4 regions of the Streptomyces sp. NPDC049954 genome follow, and region 3 is predicted to be linked to each of the others. Evidence: riboswitches for the same ligand, from Rfam matches in the RefSeq annotation. Region 3 holds a riboswitch; each other region holds the start of a gene.
What was found. A riboswitch is a leader RNA that binds a small molecule or an ion and turns the genes downstream of it on or off. The one in region 3 is predicted to bind cyclic di-AMP.
Positions count from the first base shown of each region.

Region 1: it holds a riboswitch for cyclic di-AMP, as region 3 does, so the genes downstream of both, AB0J21_RS21300 (C40 family peptidase) here and AB0J21_RS20320 (transglycosylase SLT domain-containing protein) in region 3, are expected to answer to the same signal.
Region 2: it holds a riboswitch for cyclic di-AMP, as region 3 does, so the genes downstream of both, AB0J21_RS05765 (transglycosylase family protein) here and AB0J21_RS20320 (transglycosylase SLT domain-containing protein) in region 3, are expected to answer to the same signal.
Region 4: it holds a riboswitch for cyclic di-AMP, as region 3 does, so the genes downstream of both, AB0J21_RS01750 (LysM peptidoglycan-binding domain-containing M23 family metallopeptidase) here and AB0J21_RS20320 (transglycosylase SLT domain-containing protein) in region 3, are expected to answer to the same signal.

Region 1 is NZ_JBFALS010000008.1:403,890-406,079, forward strand. Features, by position in the region: gene AB0J21_RS21290 (ATP-dependent Clp protease proteolytic subunit) at 1-203, shown strand, start outside; gene AB0J21_RS21295 (hypothetical protein) at 211-525, shown strand; cyclic di-AMP (ydaO/yuaA leader) riboswitch at 865-1,058, shown strand; gene AB0J21_RS21300 (C40 family peptidase) at 1,062-1,541, shown strand; gene AB0J21_RS21305 (ATP-binding protein) at 1,728-2,165, opposite strand.
Region 2 is NZ_JBFALS010000002.1:516,344-518,533, forward strand. Features, by position in the region: gene AB0J21_RS05760 (transglycosylase family protein) at 1-918, shown strand, start outside; cyclic di-AMP (ydaO/yuaA leader) riboswitch at 1,104-1,280, shown strand; gene AB0J21_RS05765 (transglycosylase family protein) at 1,285-2,016, shown strand.
Region 3 is NZ_JBFALS010000008.1:199,432-201,621, reverse strand. Features, by position in the region: gene AB0J21_RS20325 (DUF1345 domain-containing protein) at 1-108, opposite strand, end outside; cyclic di-AMP (ydaO/yuaA leader) riboswitch at 1,097-1,283, shown strand; gene AB0J21_RS20320 (transglycosylase SLT domain-containing protein) at 1,288-2,118, shown strand.
Region 4 is NZ_JBFALS010000001.1:410,824-413,013, forward strand. Features, by position in the region: gene AB0J21_RS01745 (SGNH/GDSL hydrolase family protein) at 1-4, opposite strand, end outside; gene AB0J21_RS01750 (LysM peptidoglycan-binding domain-containing M23 family metallopeptidase) at 259-1,005, opposite strand; cyclic di-AMP (ydaO/yuaA leader) riboswitch at 1,010-1,170, opposite strand; gene AB0J21_RS01755 (tyrosine-protein phosphatase) at 1,519-2,190, shown strand, end outside.

The DNA of each region.
Region 1 (2,190 bases), 200 kb from region 3:
TGGAGATCCAGGCCGCCGAGGTGCAGCGCATGCGGGAGGTGACGGAGCGACTGCTCGCCCGGCACACGGGCCGCGATCCGCGGGACGTCGGCGCGGACATCGAACGGGACAAGGTACTGACCGCCACCGAGGCGCGCGCGTACGGGATCGTGGACGCCGTGGTGGGCGACCGGGGCCCCCTGCCGGGCACCTGGAACCAGTGAGGACGCGATGCTGCCGCCGGAGCTGCCACCCCTGCCCGCCCTGACCAGGGCCGAGGGCGAACTGATCGACAGTTACCTGGCCGCCGCCGACCTGCTCGGCCGCGCCAATCCCGGCCGGGGCGGCGACACGTACGCCGCGCTGCGGGCGGCTCAGGCGCTCGTCGCCCGGGCGGTGAGCCTGCGCGACGCGCTCGCCCGCATGCACGCGCGCGGCGAGACGGAGCTGCACGCACGGACCCTGGAACAGGCGCTGCGCGTACTCGACGGAGAGCGTCGTACCGCCCGGGTGGCAGTCCCCCCGCAGGAGGCCCCGGAGGCGTAGGACGCGCCGCGACACACGTCCGCGTGCGCGTTCCGCGACCACCCATGTCCGCAGCGCGACGCAAACCTACCAAACGAGGTACCCACCAACGGCGTACCTCCGGGCCCTGGGGGACCGGCTCGGGGTTGCGCTCCGCGTGGGCACTCTCGGCCCGGCGGATGACTGCGCCGCTGGTCGGGCGCTCGTCCGCTCTCGACGGAGGGTGCCGCCCGGGAGGCGGGACACCCGAACGGCACAAGGGTGAGGAAGCTCACATAGGGACGATTCTGCCCGGTTTCCGGCCCGGCCGTGCGTGAAGATCCTTGACGACGACAAGCCCCCGTCGCAGCGGCGGGGCGGTCCGGGCGGACGCCGAATCCCGCCGCCGTCCGGATGCCGGTCGACACATGGATCGGCGGGAGTGGAGGACCCAGCACGGCGGGTCGGCGCGTGTGGAGCGCGTCGGTCCTTGGGGTGAAGCCGCAATGCGGCCGGGCATCTTCGCCGGCCCGAACCCGACAGGTCATCCTTCACAGGCGGTTGACGAAGGGTTACGCATGTCTGTGCGGAATCGAGTTCCCGTTCTGCTGACCAGGGCCGGCACCGCCTCGGCTCTCACTCTCGCCGCCGTGGGCGGCACCCTGGCAGTGCCGGGCGGCGCCCCGGAGGCCCGGGCCGCCACCGCCGGTGTCCACGCCAAGGCGCTCAGGATCGCGGCTTCCAAGAAGGGCTCGCCCTATGGCTGGGGCGCCGCGGGCCCCCACCGCTTCGACTGTTCGGGGCTGACTGTCTACGCCTTCAAGAAGGCGGGGAAGGCCCTGCCGCGCACCGCCCAGGCGCAGTACAACAAGACCCGGCACATCTCCGCGGGCCACCGCACCAAGGGGGACCTGGTCTTCTTCCGCTCGGGCGGCAGCGTGTACCACGTGGCCATCTACGCGGGCGGCAACAAGGTGTGGCACGCGCCCAAGACGGGAGACGTCGTCAAACTCGAACGGATCTGGACGAGGTCGGTCAGTTACGGACGCGTGAGGTGAGGTGAGGGGCGGCGGGCGCGGCGGACACGTCCGTACGGCGGGTGGTGACGGCCCGCCAGGTGCCGCCGTGCCCGCTGCTCACCACGTGCCCTCCCCCGTCCGGCTCCGCGACCGCGCCCCGCTACGGACGGTGCGGACCGGGCGGGCAGAACGTTTTTGCAGGGGCCGGGGCCCGGGGACGGCCGTTCAGTCGAGTGCGGCCGCCCCGGCCTGCCACGGGAGTTCGACCCGGACGGTCTTCCCGCCCTCCTCGGTGGGCACGACCGACAGCCGCCCGCCGCACTCCGCGGCGAGCCACCGGATGATGACCAGGCCGCGTCCGTTGTCCTGCTGCACGGCGGCGGGCAGCCGCTGGGGCCAGCGGGGGTGGCTGTCGGTCACTCCGATACAGAGCCGTTCATCGCGTTCCAGCACGAGCTCCACCGTGAAGGTGGGTGACTGCCCGCAGGTGTGCTGGACGGCGTTGGTGGCGAGTTCCGAGACGATCAGCCGGATCGTGTCGGCCGATTCGGAGCCGGCGGGCAGTCCCCATTCGGCGAGGAGGGCGCCGACATGTCTGCGGGCCTCCGGAACCGAGGCCGGATCGCTCGGCAGCGTGACCGAGGCTTCCTGATGATCTGCCATGACGGCCTGTCCCTTCCCGCAGGGC
Region 2 (2,190 bases), on a different contig from region 3:
GCCGACGGCGGCAACGGCTACTACGGCGGCCTCCAGCTCTCCGACGACGAGTGGGAGGCGAACGGGGGTCTCGACCTCGCCCCGCGCGCCGACATGGCCACGCGCGCCCAGCAGATCCTCGTCGGTCAGCGCATCCTCGCCACCGAGGGCCCGTCCGCCTGGCCCGGTTGTGCCATCGGGGCGGGGCTGACCCGCGATGACGGCGGCACCGACGACGCGGCGGGCGCGGGTGTCGGCGACACCTCGACCGTCCCCGCCTCGCCCTCCGCGAAGCCCTCGGCCTCCGGGGACTCCGCGAAGAAGGCGAAGTCCGGCAAGAGCGACGAGTCCACCGAAGCGGGGAAGTCCGGCAAGGGGGACAAGTCCGGCAAGGGGGACGAGAGCGCCGAGGCGTCGAAGTCGCCCAAGAAGAGCTCGAAGCACGCCAAGCCGGGCGCTTCGGACGAATCGTCCGCACCGGACGCCAAGTCAAGCGCCTCCCCCTCGGCCGGGAGTGGAGGGGACGACGCCTCCGGCAAGTCCTCCGGCCGCCACGCCAAGAAGGGCGCTCAGAGCCCCACCGGCGACCCGTCCGCCTCTTACGAGGGGGGCGACGACACGTCCGGCTCCGGCGCGACGGACCAGGCGCCGGACGACGAGGCCGCCCAGGACCCGGCCGCCACCGGAACGGACCGTTCCGTGGCCGGCGAACTCCACGCCTCCCGGGGAGAAAACGGGCAGAGGTCGGCGAACGACGACACCAAGGACAAGACGTACAAGGTGCGTTCGGGCGACAATCTCTGGGCCATCGCGGACGCCCACAAGCTCCCCGCGGGCTGGACCGCGCTGTACGAGCAGAACAAGAAGGTCGTCGGCGCCGACCCCGACCTCATCCTTCCTGGCCAGAGCCTGGATCTTGGTGTGGATTCGGGTCAATAACCGGACAAGAGGGTGTCAGGGTTCGGGGCTAATTGTCCGGTTGAGGGCAAGTGAGACATGAGTCTCAACAGCCCTGATCGTCTTTGAAGTTCCGGTTGTTTCTTGCTTAACGTCGTCTCCGCTCCCCACCGGGAGCCCCGACGGTCGTCACGCCGAATCCTGCCGGCGACCGTGCGGGACAGTCGTCGCGTCGAGCGCCGAAGGCAGGAGCGGGGGACCCAAGGTTTGTGCCCCGTGCGCCGTCCGGAGAGATCCGGGCGGCGTACGGGGCTCGGGGTGAAGTCGTGCGCAAGGTCGCACGGCCGGGCAACTCACGGGCCCGAACCCGACAGCTCACCTCGTAGGCGTCGGTGAGGAGACCTCTTCATGCTGTTTTCCAGCAAGGGCAAGCACCGTCGTTCTTCCAAGGCCACCCGCGTCGTCGCCCTCGCGGGTGTCACCGGCGCCGCCATCGCCGTCCCGCTGATGGCCTCCGGCACCGCCTCCGCCGCCTCCGTCTCGACCTGGGACAAGGTCGCGCAGTGCGAGTCCGGCGGCAACTGGTCCATCAACACCGGCAACGGTTACTACGGTGGCCTCCAGTTCAACCAGTCCTCCTGGGCCGCCGCCGGTGGCACCCAGTACGCCCCGCGCGCCGACCTGGCCACCAAGGGCCAGCAGATAGCCACCGCCGAGAAGCTCCTCGCCATGCAGGGACCGGGCGCCTGGTCCTGCGCCGGCGCCGGTGGCCTCACCAACGACGGTGTGGACCCGGGCGTCAGCACCGGCTCCTCCTCCGGCCAGCAGCCGCAGCAGGCCGCCCCGCAGCACACCGACAGCCAGGCCGCCTCGCGCGGCCAGCAGCGCCAGGCGGCCCCGCAGCCCAAGGCCGCGCCCAAGGCCGCCCCGAAGTCCACGACCGGCACGGTCAAGACCGACACCGGCAAGATCGTCCCCAAGGGCGACGGCGAGTACAAGGTCGTCACCGGCGACACGCTGAGCGAGATCGCGCAGAAGCACCACGTCTCCGGCGGCTGGTCCAAGCTGTTCCAGCTCAACGACGACATCGTCAAGAACGCCGACCTGATCTACCCGGGCCAGCAGCTCCACCTGAGCTGACCCGGCCGGCGGGCCCCGCGCCCGCCGCTCCCCGGCCCACCCCCATGGGCCACGGCCCGCACGGGCCGCCCCGGCCCCTGAGGGCCGCCCCGCCCCGGCACGTGTCCCCCGCGCGTGCCGGGGCGGGGGCCTTTCCGGCCGCCCGGCTCGTCCGTGCGCGGCCCCGCTCAACGG
Region 3 (2,190 bases):
GCCGAACGCCGCGTCGACCAGTACGCCGACCACGACGCCCGCCACCGCTCCGAGGGCCGTCGCGCGGATCAGCCGGACGACCGCGGACAGAGGCAGCCAGATACTCATGGGACGTGACCGTACGGTCCGGTGCTCGTGGCGCCGGGCCGATGCGCACCGCATCGGCCGCCCTGCTGCCCCCGAGGAGGGAATCTTCACCCCGACGGGGCAAGGCGGCCGCCCCTCGGTCTTCACTGTCTCCCACCGTCTCCGCCCGTCTCCGCGTCCGGACGCCCGGGTGCGCACGTGCACGCCCGGGCGCGCCGTCCGCGGGGCGCGAGCCCGCCGGGCTCTGCCGGGCCGAACTGCGGGCGCGGCAAACGGCCTTGGCGCCGAAAGGCGGCCATCGCGTTGTTGTCGTCCCGTCACCGGGCTTATGACAAAAGGAATGAGGCAAATTTCCACCCGGGTGGGCGCCGGTGCCGGAAAGGGGGCATCCCGGGGACAATTCATTGATCAATTTCATCGGCTGGAGGCAGAGGAGTGGGATGCCGGGGAGGGGGGTGTCCGCTCAGGTAATCAGTCCCTCACTCGATCGCCGATCCGGCCGTGATGTCCGACCGTGATCTCCGGCCGTCCGCGCGATCTTCGATATCCGCCCCCGCGTGATCTTTTCTGGTCCGCCGAGCCGCCTTTCGTGGCCCGACCGAGACGGATCGGCCGGGCGGCGGACGTCTCTCGGACTCCGAGGCGCACCTGAGTGCGCTGAGGTGCTCTGAGGTGCCCTGCGGGCTGGTCTCGCGTCGATACGTCCCGTTCGCCGCCCGATATGAGTCTTTTGTAGTGACGTGTGAGTGCGGGTTCGCGCCCTTGTCGTGGCACTCCCGGCTCCGTTCACGGCGGAGCAAAACGCGCTAATCGGACGCGGTGGCGAGGGTCACGTTCGGAGGGGACGGCGCTCCCGGGGCGCGGTCCATTTCGCGCCGTGCGGGGAAAGTTGACTGCGCGAAGAAAGCGGCGGAACTCGCTTTCGCCCTCATTGATCATGTAAATGCACGGTGATCAAGAATGTGAAGCTTGTCCGATCCGGCGCTTCTCGCTTAACGTCACGGTCCATCCGGGCAGAACGCCGAATCCTGCCGCTGTCCGGAAACCCGACCTATTCACGTACGGCAGGAGCGGGGGACCCAGGTAAGTCGCCGGTCCGGATTTCCGGAACGGCTCGGGGTGAAGTCGCGTTCATCGCGGCCAGGCATCTCCAGCCTGAACCCGACAGCTCACCTCGCAGGCGACGGAGAGGAACGCACCATGCCCGCAATGGGTAACAATCGTCGTCGCACGTCCCGTTCGCTGACCCGCGGCCTGATCGCCGTGAGTACGGGTGGAGCCGCCCTGGCCCTTCCCCTGTTCGGCGCGAACATCGCCTCCGCGGCGCAGTCCCACCCGGCGGCCGAGCAGAAGGTCGCGGCCGGCGCCCCGGCCGGGGAAACCACCCCCGCCGCCTACTCCGTGGTCTCCGGGGACACCCTGGCCAAGATCGCCAGGAACCACTCGGTCGACGGCGGCTGGCACAAGCTGTACCAGGACAACCGCCAGGCCGTCGGTGACAACCCGGACCTGATCCACCCCGGCCTGAAGCTGACCATCGGCGGCAAGGCCGAGGCCAAGGTCTCCGGCGCCTCGGCCGGCCGGAGCGGCGGCGCCGACCGTGCCGACCGCTCGCAGCGCACCAGCACGCCGCCCGCCGCCCCGGCGAAGCCCGCCACCGAGACGGCCGCGAGCAAGGCCGCCGCCCCCGCCGCGCAGCCCGCGACGTACACGAACGACCTCGACGGCTGGATCAAGCAGTCGCTGGCCATCATGGCCGAGCACGGCATCCCCGGCAGCTACGAGGGCATCCACCGCAATGTCATGCGGGAGTCCTCGGGCAACCCGACGATCGTCAACGACTGGGACTCCAACGCCGCCGCCGGCACCCCGTCGAAGGGGCTGCTCCAGGTCATCGACCCGACGTTCCAGGCGTACCACGTGCCCGGCACGTCCATGGACAGCTTCGACCCGGTCGCCAACATCACCGCCGCGTGCAACTACGCCGCGCACGTCTACGGCTCGATCGACAACGTGAACGGTCCGTACTGAGCCCTTACGCCCCGGGCGTGAACCGATGACGGGTGGGGGAGAAGCCGGTGGGCTCCTCCCCCACCCGTCTGC
Region 4 (2,190 bases), on a different contig from region 3:
CCACCTCGGCATCATTCACCTGGCCGAGTGACCTACGCCACCGTAGGCAGGGGTTGACGGGGGGTGAGAAAGACCACCGGTCAAATCTCGCCCAATTCAGGAATAGGGCGGGCCTGGTGTGACTGAGTCGGAGAACGGATCGTTGTCGCTTTTCCGTCGCCGCCGCGATGGGGGGCGCGGGCCCCGTGGAGTGCGCGTCGGCCCGCCCGCCGCGCGGGGCGCGGGCGGGCGGGCCGGTGCGGTCCGGGAGGGGCCGGATCAGGCGTTGACGCCGTGCTGGGCGAGGAAGGCCAGCGGGTCGATGTCGGAGCCGTAGTCCGGGCCGGTGCGGATCTCGAAGTGCAGGTGCGGGCCGGTCACGTTGCCGGTGGCACCGGAGAGGCCGATCTGCTGGCCCTCGGTCACGGTCTGCCCGACGGACACGCCGATCGAGGAGAGGTGGCCGTACTGCGAGTAGTGGCCGTCACCGTGCTTGATGACGATCTGGTTGCCGTAGGCGCCGCCGTCTCCGGCGGCGATGACGGTGCCGTTGGACACGGCCTTGACCGAAGTGCCGGTGGAGACGGGGAAGTCGGCGCCGGTGTGGCCGTGCGACCACAGGTTGCCGGAGTTGCCGTAGCCGCCGCCCTTGACGCCGACGACGGGCGCGGTCCAGCCGGAGTCCGCGGGGGCGGGCTTCGCGGCGGGGGCCGCGGCCTTGGCGGCCTCCAGGGTGATCTTGAGGCCCGGCTTGATGATGCTCGGGTTGGCGCCGACGGCCTTCTTGTTGATCTCGTAGAGCTTCTTCCAGCCGCCGTCGACGTGGTGCGTCCTGGCGATCTTGGCCAGGGTGTCGCCCTTCACCACCGTGTAGGTGGTGTCGGCCTTCTGCGGGGCGGCCTCGGGGGCGGCGGCGTGCGCGCCGGCCGCGGCGGTCAGCGGGAGCACCACCGCGGCGGCACCGGTGGTGCCGATCAGCGCGAGGCGGTGGGACAGCGAACGGCGGTTCTTACCCTGTGCGGGCATGGTGGTGTTCTTTCTCCGTCGCCTACGAGGTGAGCTGTCGGGTTCGGGCTGGAGCTGCCCGGCCGCGTGAACGCGGCTTCACCCCTAGCCGTCCGGTGGACCGGGCGGCGGTGATGCCTGTGGGTCCCCCGTTCCTGCCGGTACGGGTGTGAGTGGAGCGGGAATCCGGGCGGCGGCAGGATTGGGCGTTCCGGCCGGACTGAGGGTGACCGTAAAGGAGTGGGAACTCGCCGGACAAGCCATACCTTTCCCGCGTGTATCCCTTTTAGTGATCCATTGAGCGGATTTCTGTCACGCTCCGTGGAATTTTGATCTTCACTTCCCTGCATCCGCCGGAGGAATGCGGCCTCGACGGAAAGGGCGGCCGGTACGGACCGTCACGGTTATGACGCTGCTCACCCCGGCCCCTCAGGACCGTCCGACGTCCTGTCGGGGGGACGGGCGTCTGTCGTAGGGTCGGGCTCGCGCCGTGCCGGCGAGCCGCGCCGGCGGCCCACCGGAAAGGGAATCCCCGTGACGCAGCAGGTGCCGCAGGCCGAGCCCGAGCTGACCGCCGTACGCAACTTCCGGGACGTGGGCGGGCTGCCCACGGTGGACGGCGGGCGGGTGCGCCCGGGCCGGCTCTACCGCAGCGGCCACCTCGCGCACGCGAGCGCCGAGGACGTGAGCTTCCTCTCCTCGCTCGGCCTGCGCACCGTCTTCGACTTCCGCAACGCGGCGGACCAGGCACTGGAGGGCCCGGACGTCGAGCTGCCCGGGGTGCGCAACGTGCACCTGCCGCTCAACGACCCCGCGGACGGCGCCGAGTTCTGGCGGATGGTGCGGCACGGGGAGCTGGCGCAGCTGCGGGAGCTGCTCGGCGAGGGCCGGGCGGAGGCGCGGATGGCGGCCACCTACCGGGAGCTGGTCGAGGAGCGGACCGACGAGTACGGGCGGCTGCTGCGCGCGATGGCGACGGACAGCCTGCCGGCCCTCCTGCACTGCGCGGCCGGGAAGGACCGCGCGGGCACCTCCATAGCGCTCACGCTGCTCGCGGTGGGCGTCGAGCGGGAGGCGATCGAGGCGGACTACCTGGAGTCGAACGCCCCGCACCGCCGCTACCTCGTCCGGCGCGGCAGCGACTCCCCCGAGGCGATGGCGCCCGAGGTGATGGAGTTGCTCAACCCGTTGTTCGAGGCACGAGTG